Regions from separate parts of the Streptomyces sp. NPDC001068 genome, predicted to be linked through region 1. Evidence: predicted binding sites of a transcription regulator. Region 1 holds the regulator's gene; each other region holds the start of a gene.
The links. Region 1 encodes HrcA, which represses chaperone genes, less so after heat shock. Its sites were predicted from a motif close to TTNGCACTCNGNNNNNCNGAGTGCNAA; they were not measured.

Region 1 (7,013 bases):
CGTTCCTCGCCGCGCAGCTTGGCCAGTTCGCGCAGGAGGCGTTCCTGCTCGGGGTCGAGCTTGGTCGGGGTCGTCACCTCGACGTGGACGATCAGGTCGCCCCGGCCGCCGCCCCGCAGATGCGTGACACCGCGCCCGTGCAGCGGGATCGACTGCCCGGACTGGGTGCCCGGCCGGATGTCGACCTCCTCCAGCCCGTCCAGCGTCTCCAGCGGCACCTTCGTGCCGAGCGACGCCGCCGTCATCGGGATCGTCACCGTGCAGTGCAGGTCGTCGCCGCGCCGCTGGAACGTGGAGTGCGGCAGCTCGTGGATCTCGACGTACAGGTCACCGGCCGGACCGCCGCCGGGGCCGACCTCGCCCTCGCCGGCGAGCTGGATCCGGGTGCCGTTGTCGACACCCGCGGGGATCTTCACGGTCAGCGTCCGGCGCGAGCGCACCCTGCCGTCACCGGCGCACTCGGGGCACGGCGTCGGCACGACCGTGCCGAAGCCCTGGCACTGCGGGCACGGCCGCGAGGTCATGACCTGGCCGAGGAAGGACCGCGTCACCTGCGACACCTCGCCGCGCCCGCGGCACATGTCACACGTCTGGGCCGAGGTGCCCGGCGCCGCGCCCTCACCGTTGCAGGTGTTGCAGACGATCGCCGTGTCGACCTGGATGTCCTTGGTCGTGCCGAAGGCCGCCTCGTCCAGCTCGACCTCGATCCGGATCATGGCGTCCTGGCCGCGGCGGGTGCGCGAGCGCGGTCCGCGCTGCGACGCCGTGCCGAAGAACGCGTCCATGATGTCCGAGAAGTTCCCGAAGCCGCCCGCCCCGAAGCCGCCCGCGCCCGCGCCGCCGCTCTGCGAGAGCGGATCGCCGCCGAGGTCGTAGACCTGCTTCTTCTGCGGGTCCGAGAGCACCTCGTAAGCGGCGTTGATCTCCTTGAACCGCTCCTGGGTCTTCGGATCCGGGTTGACGTCCGGGTGCAGCTCGCGCGCGAGCCGACGGAAGGCCTTCTTGATCTCTTCCTGCGACGCGTCGCGGCGCACGCCGAGAACGGCGTAGTAGTCCGTGGCCACTTACGACTCCGCCAGGATCTGTCCGACGTACCGTGCCACCGCTCGTACCGCTCCCATCGTTCCCGGGTAATCCATGCGGGTCGGTCCGACCACGCCGAGTTTGGCGAGTGCTTCGCCGCCCGAACCGTAACCGACCGACACCACGGACGTGGAGTTGAGTCCCTCGTAGGCGTTCTCGTGACCGATGCGTACGGTCATGCCCGAATCCCCGGCCTCGCCCATGAGCTTGAGGAGGACGACATGTTCCTCCAGAGCCTCCAGGACGGGCCGGATCATGAGGGGAAAGTCATGTCCGAAGCGGGTGAGATTGGCGGTGCCGCCGATCATCAGCCGCTCCTCGTTCTCCTCGACGAGCGTCTCCAGCAGCGTGGAGAGCACCGCCGAGACCGTGCCGCGGTCCTCGGCCTCGAATGCGTCCGGCAGGTCCTCCACCAGCCGGGGCACGTCCGAGAACCGGCGGCCGGCGACGCGGCTGTTCAGCCGTGCCCGCAGGTCCGCCAGCGACGACTCCCCGAACGGCGCCGGACAGTCGACCATCCGCTGCTCGACCCGCCCGGTGTCGGTGATCAGCACCAGCATCAGCCGGGCCGGCGCGAGCGCGAGCAGTTCCACGTGCCGCACGGTGGACCGCGTCAGCGACGGGTACTGCACGACCGCGACCTGCCTGGTCAGCTGCGCCAGCAGCCGCACCGTGCGGGCCACCACGTCGTCCAGGTCGACGGCGCCGTCGAGGAAGTTCTGGATGGCCCGCCGCTCGGGCGCGCTCATCGGTTTGACGCCCGCCAGCTTGTCCACGAACAGCCGGTAGCCCTTGTCGGTGGGGATCCGCCCGGCGCTGGTGTGCGGCTGGGCGATGAACCCCTCGTCCTCCAGGGCGGCCATGTCGTTGCGTACGGTCGCCGGGGAGACGCCCAGGTTGTGCCGCTCGGTCAGCGCCTTCGACCCGACCGGTTCCTCGGTTCCGACGTAGTCCTGGACGATGGCGCGCAATACCTGAAGCCTGCGTTCACTCAGCATGCGGCGCCACACCTCCAGAAAGTCGTCCCCGCGGCCTTTCGGGTCTTTCGTCTGGCACTCTTCGAGCCCGAGTGCCAGGATCCCCGGCCCAGTGTACGGCCGTCGGGTACCGACTGGGCAAGGTCGGTCGGGACCCACGGCGTTCCACGGCTAGCGTCGCGGTATGACGGTGACTTGGGAAGAGCTGGGCTGGGAGCGACTGGCCGAGGGGGTCGGCCGCCGCCGGCTGCCGGGCTGGGACTGCACGGCCGGGCTGGTTCTCGGGGCGGGCAGTGCCCTGATGGTGGACGCGGGGTCGAGTCTGGCGGAGGGCGCGCGGTTGCGCGACGCGGCGCGGCGGCTCGCCGGGCGCCGTGTGACCCATCTCGCGCTCACCCATCCGCACTTCGACCACGTCTTCGGCACCCCCGTGTTCGCGGGCGCCGCCGTGTACGCGGCGGCCGGCGCGGAGGCCGTCCTCGCGCACGGCCGCGCGGAACTGTGCCAGGACGCGGTACGCAACGGCCTGCCCGCCGACCTGGCCGAGGAGTCCGCCGACGCGCTGCCCGTGCCCGGCCACCCGGTCTCCGGCGAGTGCGCCCTCGACCTCGGCGGCGGCCGCCGGGCCCTGCTGGCCGACGTCGGCCCCGGTCACACCGCCCACGACCTCGCGGTCCTCGTCACCGGCGACTCCGGCGGCCCGGACGACCGGCCGGTGGTGTTCTGCGGCGACCTGGTGGAGGAGTCCGGAGACCCCCAGGCGGGCCCCGACGCCGTGCCGTCCCGCTGGCCGGCCGCCCTGGACCGGCTGCTCGCCCTCGGCGGCGAGGACGCCCGGTACGTGCCCGGTCACGGAGCGGTGGTGGACGCCGCGTTCGTACGACGGCAACGCGACGCGCTGGCCGCCCGCTTCGGCGTGTCGTGACCACGCCGCCCCCGCTTCTCCTATCGTCATCCGAATGCGCCAGTACTCCGCCGACCTGACCCCGCCCTGGAAGAAGCCGAGACCGGCACCCGAGGTGGCCGCCGAACCCGGCCTGGTCGTCGAGGAACCCGGCACCGGCTTCTGCGGCGCGGTGATCCGCTGCGAGGCGGGCACGGTCACCCTGGAGGACCGCTTCGGCAAACACCGCGTCTTCCCGCTGGAGCCGCGCGGCTTCCTCCTGGAGGGCCGGGTGGTCACCCTCGTACGCCCCGCCTCCGCCGCCCCCGCACGCCCCTCCCGCACCGCCTCAGGTTCGGTCGCCGTCCCCGGCGCACGCGCGCGCGTGGCCCGCGCCGGCCGCATCTACGTCGAGGGCCGCCACGACGCGGAACTCGTCGAGAAGGTCTGGGGCGACGACCTGCGCGTGGAGGGCGTGGTCGTGGAGTACCTGGGGGGCGTCGACGACCTCCCGTCGATCGTGGCCGACTTCACGCCGGGCCCCGACGCCCGCCTCGGCGTCCTGGTGGACCACCTGCTCCCCGGCACCAAGGAGTGGCGCATCGCCCAGTCGGTGACCAGCGAACACGCCCTGGTGGTCGGCCACCCCTACATCGACATCTGGGAGGCGGTGAAACCCGCCGCCGTCGGCATCGAGGCGTGGCCGCGCGTCCCGCACGGCCAGGACTGGAAGACGGGCGTGTGCCGGGCCCTCGGCTGGCCCCCGGACAACACGGGCGCGGTGTGGCAGGCGATCCTGGCCCGGGTCGGCTCCTACAAGGACCTGGAACCGGAACTGCTCGGCCGGGTGGAGGAACTCATCGACTTCGTGACGGCCCCGTAGCCCCCGCGCTGCCCGTCAGACCCCTTAGCCCCCGTCGCGGCGCCCGTCAGACCCCTTAGCCCCCGTCGCGGCGCCCGTCAGTCCACCAGGTCCCTGACCACCGCGTCGGCCAGCAGCCGCCCCCGCAGCGTCAGCACGGCCCGCCCGTCGCCGTACGGGCCGGACTCCAGCAGCCCCTCCCCCAGCGCCCGCCGCGAGGCCGCCAGCCCCTGCTCCTTCAGCAGCGTCAGCGGCACGCCCTCGCGCAGCCGCAGCTCCAGCAGGATCCGCTCCACCCGGCGGTCCTCGTCCGTCAGGACCTCACGCCCGGCGCCCGGCGAGCGCCCCGCCGCCAGCGCCGCCGCGTACGCCCCCGGATGCTTGACGTTCCACCAGCGCACGCCGCCCACGTGCGCGTGCGCGCCCGGTCCCGCGCCCCACCAGTCGGCGCCCCGCCAGTACAGCTCGTTGTGCAGGCAGCGCGCGGCCTCCGAGGTGGCCCAGTTGGACACCTCGTACCAGTCGAAGCCCGCAGCCGACAGCATCTCCTCGGCGATCAGATAACGGTCCGCGTGCACGTCGTCGTCGGTCATCGGGACCTCGCCCCGGCGGATCCGGCGGGCCAGTTGCGTGCCCTCCTCGACGATCAGCGCGTACGCCGACACGTGGTCCGGGCCGGCCCCGACGGCCGCCTCCAGCGAGGCCCGCCAGTCGTCGTCGGACTCCCCCGGCGTGCCGTAGATCAGATCGAGGTTGACGTGCTCGAAACCGGCCGCGCGGGCCTCCGCGACACACGCCTCGGGACGTCCGGGTGTGTGGGTGCGGTCCAGGACGCGCAGCACGTGCTGCCGGGCGCTCTGCATGCCGAAGGAGACCCGGTTGAAGCCGCCCTCGCGCAGGGCCGCCAGGTAGGCGGGGTCGACGGACTCCGGGTTCGCCTCCGTCGTGACCTCCGCGTCGGCGGCGAGACCGAACTCGTCCCGGATCGCGCCCAGCATCCGCACCAGATCCGCGGCGGCCAGCAGGGTCGGCGTGCCGCCGCCCACGAACACCGTGCGGACCTCGCGCGGGTCGTCGCCGAGGACCTTGCGGGCCTGCCTGACCTCGTCGATCAGGGTGTCGGCGTAGTTGTCGCGGGAGGCGAGGACACCGCCGGTGCCACGCAGCTCGGTCGCCGTGTACGTGTTGAAGTCGCAGTAGCCGCAGCGGGTCGCGCAGTACGGGACGTGCAGGTAGAAGCCGAGAGGGCGGTCGGCGGCACCGGCCAGCGCGTGCGCGGGGAGCGCGCCGTCGTCCGGGACCGGCTCGCCGTCGGGAAGTGCGGAAGGCATGTCCTCCATTGTCCCGTACGACGCCGCTTACTCCGCCTGGAGCACCAGCAGCGCCAGATCGTCCTCCGGCTGACCGCCGCCGAACTCGTGCACGAGCCGCCTGATGCGCTCGGCGATCAGTTCGGCGCTCAGCCCCGTGCAGCCCGCCAGCGCCCGCGCGAGCCCGTCGCCGTCGTCGAACTGCCGGGAGCCCGAGCGGCGCTCGGTGACCCCGTCGGTCACACACAGCAGGCTGTCGCCCGACCCCAGCTCGAACGTTTCGCTCGTGTACGTCTCGTCCTCCACGACCCCGAGCAGGGTCTGCGGCCGGGCGGCGGTGCGGACCCGGCCGTCCGGGCCGAGGAGCAGTGGCAGCGGATGCCCGGCGGAGGCGAGGGTGCAGCGGACACCGCCCGCTTCGAGAGGGGTGAGTTCGCCGTACAGGAGGGACAGGAAACGGGTCTGCGGGCCGTCGCCGGGCGGCACCTGCCGGCCGCCGGCGGCGACCAGGGCCCGCGCGGCGGCGTCCGCGGCCTCGGTGGCGTCGTCGAGGAGGAGCTGGTTGAGCCGGTCCAGGACGTCGGCGACCCGGTACCCCTCCCGGGCCAGCAGCCGCAGCCAGGGCCGGGCCAGGCCGATCACGACGGCGGCCTCGGGGCCCTTGCCCTGGACGTCGCCGACGGCGAAGCACCAGCGGCCGTCACCGGCCGGGAAGAGGTCGTAGAAGTCACCGCTGGGGCCGCCCTTGTCGCACGGCTCGTAGACCAGCGCGCTGCGCACGCCCGGGATCTCGGCGACCGCGCCGGGCAGCAGACCGCGCTGGAGGACGGCGCTGATGGTGGCCTGGCGGGCGTACTGACGGGCCGCGCCGATGGCCAGGGCGACCCGGCGCCCGAAGTCCTCCACCAGGCCGGTGATCTCGTCCGGGAAGCCGGCCGGGCCGGAGCGTCCGATCACCAGCGAGCCGAGCGGGCGGCCGCCCGCGATCAGCCGGTAGGAGAGCGCCGAGCCGCGGGCGCCCTGCGGACCGAGCGCCTCGCCCGGCCAGGGATACGGCTCGGGCCCCGACCGTAAGCCGCCCGTCGCGCACGGCGGGTCCTTCTCCAGCGCCCGGCGCAGCTCCTCGATGCGGTTCTCGCTGCCGTGCCAGACCCGGGCCAGCCGCGGACCGCCCGCGCCGCTCCCGTCGCCCCAGCCGCCGGACCGCACGGTCGACTCGTCCTCCAGCCACACCGCGCACCAGTCGGCCAGCCGCGGCACGATCAGCTGGCCGGTGAGCGCCGCCACCAGGTTCTCGTCGAGCTGCCCGGCGAGCAGGTCGGAGGCCTCGGCGAGGAACGACAGCGCGCCCCGGTCCAGCCAGTCCCGGTCCCGTTCGGCGCGCGGCGAGGACCCCCGCTCGAACGCGGTGGCGTGCGCGGGCGGCTCCGGCGCGAGGATCTCGGCCACCTTCAGCTCGTGCTCGTCCGGGAGGGTGCCGCCGCGGCCGGTCAGGCGCGCCCACACCGTCTTCGCGCCGATGCGGTAGGTGACCCCCCAGGACTCGGCGAGCGTGGCCACCAGGCGCAGCCCGCGCCCGTACTCCGGAGTCTCGTAGGGCGTCTCGCCCGGGTGGTCGCGCGGGGCGCGCGAGGGGTGGTGGTCGGTGACCTCGACGACGAACGCCGTCTCCTGCCGACTCTCCTCCAGCCACCATTCGACCTCGACGTCCGTGCCGGCGTGCACCACGGCGTTGGTGACGAGTTCGCTGACGACGACCATGGCGTCCTCGGCGACCCGCTGCCCCGGCTCCAGCAGGCCGCAGTCGGTCCACTCGTCGAGACAGGCGCGCACCAGCGAACGGGCGGAACCCGGGGCGAGCGGGCTCCCGGGGAGGGTCGCGCGCCCCTGCGCGTACG
Region 2 (7,013 bases), on a different contig from region 1:
GTGCCCCGCCGCAAAGCGGCGGGGCACAGTCACCTACTGCTCACCGGCTGGGCCGGCGTGCCTCAGTGGGAGTGGCCGTGGGAGTGACCGGCGGCGGCCGGCTCCTCCTCTTCCTTCTTCTCGACGACCAGGGTCTCGGTCGTCAGCAGCAGGGAGGCGATGGAGGCCGCGTTCTCCAGGGCGGAGCGGGTGACCTTGACCGGGTCGATGACGCCGGCCTTGACCAGGTCGCCGTACTCGCCGGTGGCGGCGTTGAAGCCCTGGCCCTTGTCGAGCTCGGCGACCTTGGAGGTGATGACGTAGCCCTCCAGGCCGGCGTTCTCGGCGATCCAGCGCAGCGGCTCGACGACGGCGCGGCGGACCACGGCGACACCGGTGGCCTCGTCGCCGGTCTTGCCCAGGCCGCCCTCCAGCACCTTCGCGGCGTGGACGAGCGCGGAGCCACCACCGGAGACGATGCCCTCCTCGACCGCGGCGCGGGTCGCGGAGATGGCGTCCTCCAGACGGTGCTTCTTCTCCTTCAGCTCCACCTCGGTGGCGGCGCCGACCTTGATCACGCACACGCCGCCGGCCAGCTTCGCGAGGCGCTCCTGGAGCTTCTCGCGGTCCCAGTCGGAGTCGGTGTTCTCGATCTCGGCCTTGATCTGGGCGACGCGGCCGGTGACCGCACCGGACTCACCGGCACCGTCGACGACCGTGGTGTCGTCCTTGGTGACCGTGACACGGCGGGCGGAGCCCAGCACGTCCAGGCCGACCTGGTCGAGCTTGAGGCCGACCTCCTCGGAGATGACCGTGGCGCCGGTGAGGATCGCCAGGTCCTCCAGCATCGCCTTGCGGCGGTCGCCGAAGCCGGGGGCCTTGACCGCGACCGCGTTGAAGGTGCCGCGGATCTTGTTGACGACGAGGGTGGAGAGCGCCTCGCCGTCCACGTCCTCGGCGATGATCAGCAGCGGCTTCGAGGCGTTGCCCTGGATGATCTTCTCGAGCAGCGGGAGCAGGTCCGCGATGGAGGAGACCTTGCCCTGGTTGATGAGGATGTAGGGGTCCTCGAGGACGGCCTCCATGCGCTCCTGGTCCGTCACGAAGTACGGGGACAGGTAGCCCTTGTCGAAGGCCATGCCCTCGGTGAAGTCCAGCTCCAGACCGAAGGTGTTGGACTCCTCGACGGTGATGACACCGTCCTTGCCGACCTTGTCCATCGCCTCGGCGATGAGCTCGCCGACCTGCTGGTCCTGGGCGGACAGCGCGGCGACGGCGGCGATGTCGGACTTCTCGTCGATCGGGCGGGCCGTCGCGAGCAGGTCCTCGGAGATGGCGGCGACGGCGGCGTCGATGCCCTTCTTCAGGGCGGCCGGGGAGGCACCCGCGGCAACGTTCTTGAGGCCCTCACGGACGAGCGCCTGGGCCAGCACGGTGGCGGTGGTCGTACCGTCACCCGCGATGTCGTTGGTCTTGGTCGCCACCTCCTTCACCAGCTGGGCGCCGAGGTTCTCGTACGGGTCCTCGATCTCGACCTCGCGGGCGATGGTGACACCGTCGTTGGTGATGGTCGGGGCACCGAACTTCTTGTCGATGACGACGTTGCGGCCCTTGGGGCCGATCGTCACCTTGACGGTGTCGGCAAGCTTGTTGACGCCGCGCTCAAGGGCGCGACGGGCGTCCTCGTCGAACTTCAGGATCTTCGCCATGGGAGCGGTTCAGCCCTCTCGGAAAACGTGAGTGAAACGAACCGCGCCCCCGACGCCCGGCTTCATGAGATCGCGGGGGCCAGGGGCGCAGTTCAAAGCAGAATGTGCTTGGGGTGAACTACTTCTCGATGATCGCGAGCACGTCGCGAGCCGAGAGGACGAGGTACTCGTCGCCGTTGTACTTCACCTCGGTGCCGCCGTACTTGCTGTAGAGCACGACGTCGCCGACCTTGACGTCGAGCGGCAGGCGCTCGCCGTTCTCGAAGCGGCCCGGGCCCACGGCGAGGACGGCGCCCTCCTGGGGCTTCTCCTTCGCGGTGTCCGGGATGACCAGGCCGGAGGCCGTGGTCTGCTCGGCGTCGAGCGGCTGGACCACGATACGGTCCTCAAGCGGCTTGATGGCAACCTTGGAGCTGGTGGTCGTCACGATCCGACCTCCCCCTTCGGAGATCTCACGGGGTTAACTGTCTGAGGTGGCGACCAGGTGGATCCGTCGTCGCGGGTGCCGGACCTGCCCGTCGCGTTGTTGGCACTCTCATCTGCCGAGTGCCAGAGCCGAGACTATGACCGGGATTAGCACTCGGTCAAGCGGAGTGCCAATCGGCCGCGGCGCGGCGCCGAAAAACACCGACCCGACCTAGAGGTAGTCCTCCAGCCGTCCCACCGTCAGACCGCCTTCCTGGACCCGGCGGAGCAGTCGGGTGGTGCGTTCGCGCAGGGTCAGGCCGGTGGCCTCGTCCGGGCCGACCAGCACGATGTCGCCGGGGCGCAGCCGCTTCTCGCCGTGGCGGTAGCCGATGCCGTCGCCCGTGACGGCCGCGCGCCACAGGACCACCGCCGACACCCCGCAGTCGGCCGCCGCGCGCAGGGTGGTGGCGTCGTACGTGCCGTACGGCGGCCGGAAGAGCCGGGGACGGATGCCGAAGCGGGACTTCAGCTTGTCCTGCTGACCGCAGATCTCGGCGCGCTGGCCGGCGTAGGGCAGGCCGGACATGGCCGGGTGGTCGAGGGTGTGGTTCTGGACGCTGGCGCCGACCTCCTGGAGGCGGGCGAAGTGGCCGTAGCCGGGGCCGACCACGCTGTCCGTGAGGAACATGCTCACCGGGAGCCGCAGTTCACGGACCATGTCCACGAACCGGGGGTCCTTCTCGGCGCCGTCGTCGTAGGTGAGGAAGACGACCTTGTCGGTGGTGGTGACGTGGTCGACGACCGGGGGCAGGGCGGTGTGCAGGGCGAGCGGGTGCAGCGGGGGGTGCGGGGCCGGGAGCAGGGGCGCGGCCAGGCCCCAGTGGCGGTAGGGCGGTTCGCCCGAGGGGCCGTGCGGGCGCACCCGGTCGGCCGCCTTCTTGCCGAGCCGTTCGATCGGGTCGACGGACTGGGCACAGCCCGCCAGGAGGAGGGCGGCGGTCAGCAGCGCGGCCGTCGCCCTCGGCCGGCTCACAGGTAGTCCTCCAGGCGCGCCACCGCATAGCCCTCGCGGGTGACCTTGTTCAGGAAGCGGCGCATGTCGTCGACCATCGTGCCGTCCCAGTCGTCGGTGCCCCGGAAGTGCGTGAGCACGATGTCGCCGGGGTGCAGGCCGCGGTCCCACTCGCGGTACTCCCAGTGGTCGACGAACACCTCCTCGTCCCAGATCGGCGCGTACTTGATGCCGCAGGACTTGGCGGCGCGCAGGGTGTCGCCGTTGTAGTTGCCGTAGGGCGGCCGGAAGACCGTCGGCGCCTTGCCGAACTGCTTCTTCATGATCGCCTGCATGCCGCAGATCTCGTCCCGCTGCTCCTCGTAGGACAGACCCGGCAGGTAGGGGTGGGTCAGGGTGTGGTTGTTGAGGGTGTGGCCCTCGGACTGCATCGTGCGGAAGTAGCCGTAGTCGTCCTTGACCAGGTAGTTGCTGAGGAACGCGGTGTAGGGGATCCGCAGGTCGTTCATCATGCGGAGGAACCGCGGGTCCTTGTTCGAGCCGTCGTCGATGGTGAGGAAGACGACCTTCCGCCGGGTCGGGATCGTGGTGAAGACGGGCGGGAGGTCGTCCTCCACCTGCCCGTCCACCTCGAAGCCGTCGCGGGCGGTGATCCTCGGCTTCACCTTCGGCGGGGCCGGGGCCCGCAGCGGGACCGCGTCCAGGCCCCAGCGCCTGGCGGCGGCGACCAGGGCGGCGTGGGAGTCGGGGGCGGCGGCGGGCCTGTGCGGCCGCGGCTGGCCGGCGGCGGGGCGGGCGGTGGAGCCGTTGTCGGGCCCCGCGCAGCCGGACAACAGGGCGGCCACGGCCAGCAGGCCCGCCGCACCCACCTTCAACCCTTTTTTGTCATTTTGTACGACTACTCGCATGGTGTCGGATCCTCCCAGGACCTCCCCCGGAACCGGGTCCGACACCGCCGCCGGAGGCGGACCATCCACCGACTGGCCGACAATGACCCGGTGAACGACGCCCTCGCCCCCCTCCTGACCCCCGAGGGCCGCGCCCTCCTCGCCGAGGTGCGCGGCACCGCGCCCGCCGACGAACTCGCCGTCGCCACCCGGCTGCGCCGAGAGCATCCGGCCCAGCTGGTGTCGGCGGCGCTCTCCCAGGCCCGGCTGCGGCAGCGCGCGGCGGTGAAGTTCGGGGAGGCGGACGCGGACCGCATGTTCTTCACGCCGAACGGGGTCGAGCAGTCGACGCGGGCGAGTGTCGCCGCGTACCGGGCCGAGCGGCTCAAGGCACTCGGGGTGACCTCGGTCGCCGATCTGTGCTGCGGGATCGGCGGCGACGCGATCGCGCTCGCGCGGGCCGGGATCCGGGTGCTCTGCGTGGACCGGGACCCGGTGACGGCGGCCGCGGCCCGGGCGAACGCCGACGCGCTGGGCCTCGCGGACCTGATCGAGGTCCGGGAGGCGGACGTCACCGAGGTGGACACGGCCGGCCACGACGCCGTGTTCGTCGACCCGGCCCGGCGCGGCGGGCGCGGCCGCATCTTCGACCCGGAGGCCTACTCGCCGCCGCTGTCCTGGGCGGTCGAGGCGGCCCGCCGGGCCCCGGTGACCGCCGCGCTGAAGATCGCCCCCGGTGTCCCGCACGAGGCGGTGCCGGCGGACGCCGAGGCGGAGTGGATCTCGGACGCGGGCGACGTGAAGGAGGCGGTGTTCTGGTTCGGGACGGCGCCCGGGGCGGTCCGCGCCACGCTGCTGCCCGGCCCGCGCACGCTGCTCGGCCGGGGCCTGCCCGATCCCGCGGCCCGGCCGGTCGGCCGCTACCTGTACGAGCCCGACGGCGCCGTCATCCGCGCCCACCTGGTCGCCGAGGTGGCCGAGGAGCTCGACGGCGGGCTGATCGACCCCACCATCGCCTACATCACCGCGGACGAGCGGCACACCACCCCGTACGCGAGCGTGTACGAGATCACCGACCTACTCCCCTTCAACGTCAAGAAGCTGAAGGCGCTGCTGCGTGAGCGCGGGGTCGGCACACTGACCGTGAAGAAGCGCGGCTCGGCCGTGGAGCCGGAGGAACTGCGCAGGAAGGTCAGGCCGCAGGGACCGAACGCGGCGACCGTCTTCCTGACCCGGGTGGCGGGGGCGCCGACCATGCTGGTCGGAGCCCCCGCACCGGCTACTGGTGCTGAGCGGTCCTGACCGAGGCCAGGTTCGGCTCGGCGGCGGGCCGCACGGACCTGGTGCCGGCCGAGACGGGCTCACCGGCGTCCGTGCGCAGCGCGAGGGTGCGCGCGGCCGGGGCGACGCCGTTGTAGTACGGCCGGTACACGAAGTCGTTCCCGCTCGCGCTGATCGACGAGCCGGCCGTGTTGAGCGCGCCCAGCGTGACCGAGCCGGTGTCGCCGAAGGCGATCACGGCCTGGGTGCCGGCGGACTCGCGCAGCAGGTAGCTCTTGACCTCGTCGGACAGCGCGGGCCGGGAGGTCCACAGCACAGGGCCGTAGATGTTCATCGCCGAGCCGGCGGAGACCCCGTCGCGCCAGGAGCCGGCGTAGGCGACGGCCGTCTGGCTCGGCGTGGTCCACCAGAACTTGGCGACGGCCACCGACAGCGCCTCGCTGTTGGCACCCGTGATCGGGTAGTAGTAGTACGACGACGGCCACTTGGAGAACGACGTGTGGGTCAGCGCGTACTTGGCGTCCGCCCCGACCGTGATCACCATCGTCTTGGCCGGGTTCAGGCTGTTGAGGTAGGTCTTCACCGCCGACGTGAGCGACTTGCCGCTGGTCAGGACCACGCTGCCGGTGCTGTCCGTGCCCTCCGCGCCGGCCGCGGCGGCCGCCGGGAGCGCCGCCTGGTAGTCGGTGCCGCTGGCCAGGAAGACGTACGACGGGCTGGTGGTGACCGTCTTGGCGGCCTTGACCGAGGTGTCGTAGCGGTCCGTGCCGGAGACCCGCTTCGGGACGTAGCCGAGGGACTTCAGCTGGGTGGAGACGTTGGTGGTGAGGACCGAGGTCCCGCCGACCATCCAGACGTTCGAGCCCTTCTTCAGGGACCGCTTCAGCTCGTTCTGCACCGCCGTCGACAGCCCGGTCTTCGCGGTCGTCAGCACCGGGCCCTGGCGCTTGCCGGCGAGTGCGGTGGCGGTGGGCGCGTCGGCCGAGTCGTCCTGGTTGAGCAGCACCGCGGACTTGGCGTCCAGCAGTCCCGGCTCGCTGTGGCCGACGGTGTTCCAGCTCCAGCGCGAGGCGGCGACGACCGTGCCGTTCGCGTCGGCACCCCAGACGCGGGCGGTACTGTTCTTGCGCACCGGCTGCCAGCTGGGGTTGTCCTGGAAGTTCCGGCCGTCGGTGTCCGCGACCTTGGTCAGCTCGCCGGTGGCCACGTCCGCGTACTCGACGGTGTGCACGTCGCCGCTGTCGGGCGAGGTGTGCGCGTCGAAGACGATCCGGGTGCCGGTCGGCGACCAGGACGGGTTGGCGTACCAGCGCGGACCCGTGGTGAGCTGCTTGACGCCGGTGCCGTCGGCGTTCGCCGTGAACACCTGGTAGTTGCCGTCGGTGTCCTTGCGGACGAACGCCAGCTTCGTGCCGTCGGGCGACCAGTCGGGCTGCTCGGCGTCGGTCAGGACGCGCTTGACCGTCTTCGCGTCCGAGTCGTAGACGTACACCCCGGCGTTGTCGTAGCAGCCGTAGTTGACGTTCCGCTGGAAGGCCACCAGACCCGACGCCGGGTTCACCGTCGGGTGGGTGTCGCAGACGGTGGACGGCTCCAGGGTGTCGCTGAGCAGCGGCTCGGGGGCCCATGACCCGTCCGAGGGGCCGTAGGCGAGCTGGCCCCCGGTGGAGAAGACGACGTAACGGCCGCTCCAGCCGTAGGCGAGGTCCTCGTAGACCGCGCTGGAGCGCACGCCCG
Region 3 (7,013 bases), on a different contig from region 1:
CAGCCGTCCCGTACGCCGAGTTGATCTCGTCGGCGACCCGCTGCACCTCGGCCGTGTAGTCCCGGTACACGGCGAGGTCCTGCCGCGACGGGTAGGCGAACGCGACATGCACCACCCGCTCCCGCCACTCGGGGTGGTCGTCGAGCAGCTGCCGGTACGCCAGCAGTCCCCGCACGATGTTCTTCGACAGCTCGGTTCGGTCCACCCGGACGATCGTCCGGCGGCCCTCCCCGATCTCCTCGCGCAGCGCCCGCATCCGCTCGTCCACGTCCGGCTCGTGCGACCGTTTCCGCAGGAACTCCGCGTCGGCCCCCAGCCCGTGCACCCCGATCCGGGTCTCCCCGGACGCCGGGATCCCCGGGCCCAGCACCGCGTGACAGCAGGCCACGAACGCGTCCGCCCAGCGCCGGGTCAGGAACGCCGCGTGATCCGCGCCGAGGATCCCGCTGAGCAGCTCGGCCGCGATGTCGTCGGGGAGCAGCCGGAAGTAGTCCGGCGGCGCCCACGGGGTGTGGGAGAAATGGCCGATCCGCAGATCCGGCCGCAGCCGGCGCAGCATCCGCGGGGCCAGCGCCAGGTGGTAGTCCTGGATGACGACCACCGCGCCCTGGCCCGCCTCCTGGGCCAGCGCCTCGGCGAACGCCTGGTTGTAGGCCTGGTAGGAGGCCCACTGCCGCCGGAACTCCGCGTCGAAGACCGGCTCCAGCGGGGTCTGGTACAGCATGTGGTGGACGAACCAGAGCACCGAGTTCGCGATGCCGTTGTACGCGTCCGAGAACACGTCCTGGGCGATGTCGAGCATCCGGACCTGCTGGCCGCCGGTGTCGCCGGCGGGCAGCCGGCCGCCCTCGGCGCGCCGGACGGCCTCCCGGTCCCCGTCGCTCAGCGCCGCGCACACCCACACCGCGTTCGCGTCCGGCCCGATCGCCGACAGACCGGAGACCAGCCCGCCGCCGCCACGCCGGGCGTGCAGCGCTCCGTCGTCGCGGACGTCGTACGAGACCGGGCCGCGATTGGACGCGACCAGCACCTCGGCACCGTCGGTGGAAGCCATGGGGGAAGCCATACGCCTCAACCTAGCCCGGCCCGGAAACGCTCAAACGTACGGCCGCGCCCGACGCGCCGCCGTATACGGCCGTACGACGAAGTCACGCCACGCTCAGGCCACCCGGCGCTCGGCGTACTCGGTGATCTCCACCATCGGCGGCCGTTCCTCGGTGTCCACGGAGTAGGTGCGCGGTTCGAAGCCGTCCTCACCCCGTTCGAACTGGGTCAGGGCGGGCCGGATCAGGTGGCCGCGGGCCAGCCGCAGCTGGGCGGTGCGGTAGATCGCGGCGGACATCCGGCCGAGGGCCTGGCCGTCCTGGTGGCGGTGCTTGCGGACGCCCACGTCGACCTGGGCGAGAGCGTCCAGGCCGACCAGGTGCAGGGCGTCGACCAGCATGCCGAGCTCCACGCCGTAGCCGACCGGGAAGGGGAGCTGTTCGAGGAGGGAGCGGCGGGCCGCGTACTCGCCGCCGAGCGGCTGGACGAACCCGGCCAGCTGCGGCCAGTGCATGTTCAGCAGCGGACGGGCCATCAGCTCGGTGACCCGGCCGCCCTGACCGGCCGAACCGGCGAGCGGGCGGTCGTACATCGCCTTGACCAGGTCCACGCCCGGGTCGGTCAGCAGCGGGCCGACGATTCCGGTGACGAAGTCGGAGGAGAACTCCCGCAGGTCGGCGTCGACGAAGCAGACGATGTCCCCGGTGGTGACGAGGAGGGAGCGCCAGAGCACCTCGCCCTTGCCGGGCACGGCGGGGATGCGCGGCAGGATCGTGTCGCGGTGCACGACCCGGGCGCCGGCCGCCGCGGCCACGGTCGCCGTCCGGTCGGTGGAACCGGAGTCGACGACCACGATCTCGTCGACGAGCGGTGTCTGCCGCATCAGGTCGTGGCGGATGATCGCGACGATGTCGCCGACGGTCTCCTCCTCGTTGAGGGCGGGCAGCACGACGGAGACGGACTGACCGGTGCGCTGCTTGGCGGCGAGTATCCGGTGCAGCGGGCGGTCGTTCACGGACCAGGAGCGGGTGGCCAGCCAGCGCTCGACTTCTTCCAGCACAGTCAGCGGCTCCTCACTGTCACGATCACACTGCGAGGTGTGATCCATCTCGCGGTTCGGACGACTCTCTCAACTGTCCTGGCCTTCGGTTACAGTCTTGAACAACGCCGATGACCATCGCATGTCCTGGGGTCACCCGGCGTTGACAACTACATACCGCTCATCCAGAGGGGCAGAGGGATACGGCCCGATGAAGCCCCGGCAACCCTCCAGTCGGTTACTCGTGGATCGCCGAACACTGTCGATCACTCGCGAGGCTCCCGGCTAGGGAAGGTGCCAAATCCGTCTCACGGCGAGATGCGTCGTGAGGAAGATGAGGAGAAAGGGCCTCGCCTCTCATGGCTGCGCAGACTGTTGCACCCACCACCGACTCCACCGCCGCTTCCGGTTCCGCCTCCGTCGACCTCGGTCCCGCCGAGGCCCTGAGCTGCCGCGAGTGCGGCCACCGCGTGCCGCTCGGCCCGGTCTTCGCCTGCGAGGAGTGTTTCGGCCCGCTGGAGATCGCCTACGACTTCTCGGCCTACGACACCGAGGAACTGCGGAAGCGGATCGAGGCGGGACCCGCGAACATCTGGCGCTACGCGCCGCTGCTGCCCGTCCCCGCGGACGTGGCGACCAAGCCGAACATCAACCCGGGCTGGACCAAGCTCGTCCAGGCCGACAACCTGGCGAAGGAACTGGGCGTCACCGGCGGCCTGTACGTCAAGGACGACTCCGGCAACCCGACGCACTCCTTCAAGGACCGGGTCGTCGCCCAGGCGGTCGAGGCCGCCCGCGCCTTCGGCTACACCACGCTCTCCTGCTCCTCCACCGGCAACCTGGCCGGCGCGGTCGGTGCCGCCGCCGCCCGGGCCGGCTTCCGCTCCTGCGTGTTCATCCCGCACGACCTTGAGCAGGGCAAGATCGTCATGGCCGCGATCTACGGCGGGGAACTCGTCGGCATCGAGGGCAACTACGACGACGTGAACCGTTTCTGCTCCGAGCTGATCGGTGACTCGGCGGGCGAGGGCTGGGGCTTCGTCAACGTCAACCTGCGGCCGTACTACGCGGAGGGGTCCAAGACCCTGGCGTACGAGATCTGCGAGCAGCTCGGCTGGCGGATCCCGGACCAGCTCGTCATCCCGATCGCCTCCGGCTCCCAGCTCACGAAGATCGACAAGGGGCTCCAGGAGCTGATCAGGCTCGGGCTGGTCGAGGACAGGCCGTACAAGATCTTCGGTGCCCAGGCCGAGGGGTGCTCGCCGGTGTCGGTGGCCTACAAGGCGGGCCACGACGTGGTGCGGCCGCAGAAGCCGAACACCATCGCCAAGTCCCTGGCCATCGGCAACCCGGCCGACGGTCCCTACGTCCTGGACATCGCGCGCCGCACCGGCGGTGCGGTGGAGGACGTCACCGACGAGCAGGTCGTCGACGCGATCAAGCTCCTCGCACGGACCGAGGGGATCTTCGCGGAGACCGCCGGCGGGGTGACCGTCGGCGTGACCAGGAAGCTCATCGAGAACGGGCAGATCGATCCGGCGAAGTCGACCGTCGTACTCAACACGGGTGATGGTCTGAAGACGCTGGACGCCGTGGCGGGGACCGGGCTCACGGCGACCATTCGCCCGAATCTCGAGTCCTTCCGTGAAGCCGGGCTCGCCTGAGTCGGCCGTGAACAACCAAAGGCGTCGCCCCCAACCGGAGGTTCAAACGTGAGCGTCACCGTCCGCATCCCCACCATCCTGCGCACCTACACCGGTGGCCGGGCCGAGGTCAGCGCCGAAGGCGGGACTCTCGGTGAGGTCATCTCCGACCTGGAGAAGAACCACACCGGCATCGCCGGCCGTGTTCTCGACGACGACGGCAAACTGCGCCGCTTCGTGAACGTGTACGTCAATGACGACGACGTGCGCTTCGAGCAGGGTCTGGAGACGGCCACCCCGCACGGGGCCGGCGTCTCGATCATCCCGGCCGTGGCCGGCGGCTGACCTGCCGTCCCGCTGACAGGCTGATCGGATGACCGAACATTACCTTCGGTAACGCCGATCACCGACTGTTCATCTGATTGCCCCCTCCGTGAGAGAAGCGGAGGGGGCAATTCTGTGTGGTTGAGCGCGGTACAGTTGGGGAACACGGTCCCGATCTCCGGGGCGGGAGCCCTGTATTCGTCACCGCCGGCCTGCCAAGAAGTAGCCAAAGTGTGCGGGTCGTATGCGGCTTTTGCGGCTTTTATGGGGCCCGACTTGCCCTGAATTCAGCCGAATTCTTACTACATTCCGGACCCTTCCCGTCCAGAATTCTCGTCCGATTGACCTGTTGCAGACGGCAGTTGGACAGATACATTCAGCCGCGGTCGACGCGTTCCGGCGCACGCCCCCAACCATTGGGGGGTGAGGTCTGACCCGGATCCGCGAAGTGTGGATCTGTGCAAGGGCCAGTAATAGGGGAGTTAGGCATGGCTCAGGGCACCGTCAAGTGGTTCAACGCGGAGAAGGGGTACGGCTTCATCGCGGTCGACGGTGGTGCGGATGTTTTCGTCCACTACAGCGCGATTCAGATGGACGGCTACCGCACCCTGGAGGAAGGCCAGCGGGTCGATTTCGAGATCTCGCAGGGCCAGAAGGGGCCGCAGGCGGACATGGTCCGGCTCGCGACCAGCTGAAGCACGCGCCGACTGACAGCGTCGTTCTTCTCTCTCTGTTCAGAGGGCTCGTATCCCATGGGGAGTCATGGGTTACGAGCCCTTTGGCATGCCCGGGACGAAACGGCGCGCCGGGCGCCGCGGGTGCGGCCCGGCACGGGGTGCCGTGGGGCCGCCGCGCCGGGCGCCGACGGGCGTGGGCGCGCCCCAGTCTCCGGGAGGCGCTTGCACTCGGCATGGGCGAGTGCTAATCATTGGCGTTAGCACTCTGAAGGTGAGAGTGACAAAAATGGACCGGGTCGGTGAGGCCCGCAGGCCGGGTGGGGCAAGGAACCCACGGGTCGGCGAGCCGTCCGTCGCGGGCGCGGGCGCGGTCCGAAGACTCACCCCCAGTCCTGGAGGGACCACTTCACATGGCCAAGATCATCGCGTTCGACGAGGAGGCGCGGCGCGGCCTTGAGCGCGGTATGAACCAGCTCGCCGACGCCGTCAAGGTCACCCTCGGCCCCAAGGGCCGCAACGTCGTCCTTGAGAAGAAGTGGGGCGCCCCCACGATCACCAACGATGGTGTCTCCATCGCCAAGGAGATCGAGCTGGAGGACCCGTACGAGAAGATCGGCGCCGAGCTGGTCAAGGAAGTCGCCAAGAAGACGGACGACGTCGCCGGTGACGGTACGACCACCGCGACCGTTCTCGCCCAGGCCCTGGTCAAGGAAGGCCTGCGCAACGTCGCCGCCGGCGCCAACCCGATGGCCCTGAAGCGCGGTATCGAGAAGGCCGTCGAGGCCGTCTCCGGTGCCCTCCTGGAGCAGGCGAAGGACGTCGAGACCAAGGAGCAGATCGCCTCCACGGCCTCCATCTCCGCCGCCGACACCCAGATCGGCGAGCTCATCGCCGAGGCCATGGACAAGGTCGGCAAGGAAGGCGTCATCACCGTCGAGGAGTCCCAGACCTTCGGTCTGGAGCTGGAGCTCACCGAGGGTATGCGCTTCGACAAGGGCTACATCTCGGCGTACTTCGCCACCGACATGGAGCGTATGGAGGCGTCCCTCGACGACCCGTACATCCTGATCGCCAACTCGAAGATCGGCTCCGTCAAGGACCTGCTCCCGCTGCTGGAGAAGGTCATGCAGTCGGGCAAGCCGCTGCTGATCATCGCCGAGGACGTCGAGGGCGAGGCCCTGTCGACCCTGGTCGTCAACAAGATCCGCGGCACCTTCAAGTCCGTCGCGGTCAAGGCCCCGGGCTTCGGCGACCGCCGCAAGGCGATGCTGAACGACATCGCCATCCTCACCGGCGGCGAGGTCATCTCCGAGGAGGTCGGTCTCAAGCTCGAGAACACGACCCTCGACCTGCTGGGCCGCGCCCGCAAGGTGGTCATCACCAAGGACGAGACCACCATCGTCGACGGTGCCGGCTCCACCGAGCAGGTCCAGGGCCGGGTCAACCAGATCCGCGCCGAGATCGAGCAGTCCGACTCGGACTACGACCGCGAGAAGCTCCAGGAGCGCCTGGCCAAGCTCGCCGGTGGCGTCGCCGTCATCAAGGCCGGTGCCGCGACCGAGGTCGAGCTCAAGGAGCGCAAGCACCGCATCGAGGACGCCGTTCGCAACGCGAAGGCGGCCGTCGAGGAGGGCATCGTCGCCGGTGGTGGCGTGGCCCTGCTCCAGGCCTCCCAGGTGTTCGAGAAGCTGGAGCTCGAGGGTGACGAGGCGACCGGCGCCAACGCCGTGAAGCTCGCCCTGGAGGCCCCGCTCAAGCAGATCGCCGTCAACGGTGGTCTCGAGGGTGGCGTCGTCGTCGAGAAGGTCCGCAACCTCCAGGTCGGCCACGGCCTGAACGCCGCGACCGGCGAGTACGTCGACATGATCGCCGAGGGCATCATCGACCCGGCGAAGGTGACCCGTTCCGCGCTGCAGAACGCCGCCTCCATCGCCGCGCTGTTCCTGACCACCGAGGCCGTCATCGCCGACAAGCCGGAGAAGGCCGCCGCGGCCGCTCCGGGCGGCATGCCGGGCGGTGACATGGACTTCTGATCGACCCTGGTCGATCGCTCGTCCTGACCGAGGGCGGTACCCCCTGATCGCAGGGGGTACCGCCCTCGGGCGTTTTCGCCGTCCGCCGTCCGGCCGGCGCGGTGGATCGTGGCCGGGGTCACACGGCTTTCCGGCGGTGACGGGAATGCGTGCCTCCGAGCGGGCCGTTGAGCACACGTGTGCACTCGATGCGTGTGCACATACCGCCTGGTATACGACACGACCCACCCACGAGGAGCCCCCCACGTGACCG

Region 2: the regulator HrcA is predicted to act here: its motif matches at 2,262-2,288, upstream of groES (co-chaperone GroES).
Region 3: the regulator HrcA is predicted to act here: its motif matches at 4,949-4,975, upstream of groL (chaperonin GroEL).

Annotation. Positions count from the first base shown of each region.
Region 1 is NZ_JBIAYD010000014.1:256,400-263,412, forward strand. It holds gene dnaJ (molecular chaperone DnaJ) at 1-1,064, opposite strand, end outside; gene hrcA (heat-inducible transcriptional repressor HrcA) at 1,065-2,081, opposite strand; gene ACFY3I_RS35530 (MBL fold metallo-hydrolase) at 2,245-2,985, shown strand; gene ACFY3I_RS35535 (DUF3097 domain-containing protein) at 3,020-3,826, shown strand; gene hemW (radical SAM family heme chaperone HemW) at 3,904-5,136, opposite strand; gene ACFY3I_RS35545 (SpoIIE family protein phosphatase) at 5,164-7,013, opposite strand, start outside.
Region 2 is NZ_JBIAYD010000010.1:300,460-307,472, reverse strand. It holds gene groL (chaperonin GroEL) at 63-1,688, opposite strand; gene groES (co-chaperone GroES) at 1,807-2,115, opposite strand; gene ACFY3I_RS28235 (polysaccharide deacetylase family protein) at 2,326-3,129, opposite strand; gene ACFY3I_RS28230 (polysaccharide deacetylase family protein) at 3,126-4,016, opposite strand; gene ACFY3I_RS28225 (methyltransferase domain-containing protein) at 4,107-5,297, shown strand; gene ACFY3I_RS28220 (cell wall-binding repeat-containing protein) at 5,275-7,013, opposite strand, start outside.
Region 3 is NZ_JBIAYD010000012.1:277,918-284,930, reverse strand. It holds gene ACFY3I_RS32275 (trehalose-6-phosphate synthase) at 1-1,054, opposite strand, end outside; gene ACFY3I_RS32270 (glucosyl-3-phosphoglycerate synthase) at 1,160-2,104, opposite strand; SAM riboswitch class I at 2,262-2,424, shown strand; gene thrC (threonine synthase) at 2,443-3,747, shown strand; gene ACFY3I_RS32260 (MoaD/ThiS family protein) at 3,796-4,071, shown strand; gene ACFY3I_RS32255 (cold-shock protein) at 4,539-4,745, shown strand; gene groL (chaperonin GroEL) at 5,138-6,760, shown strand; gene ACFY3I_RS32245 (NADH:flavin oxidoreductase) at 7,007-7,013, shown strand, end outside.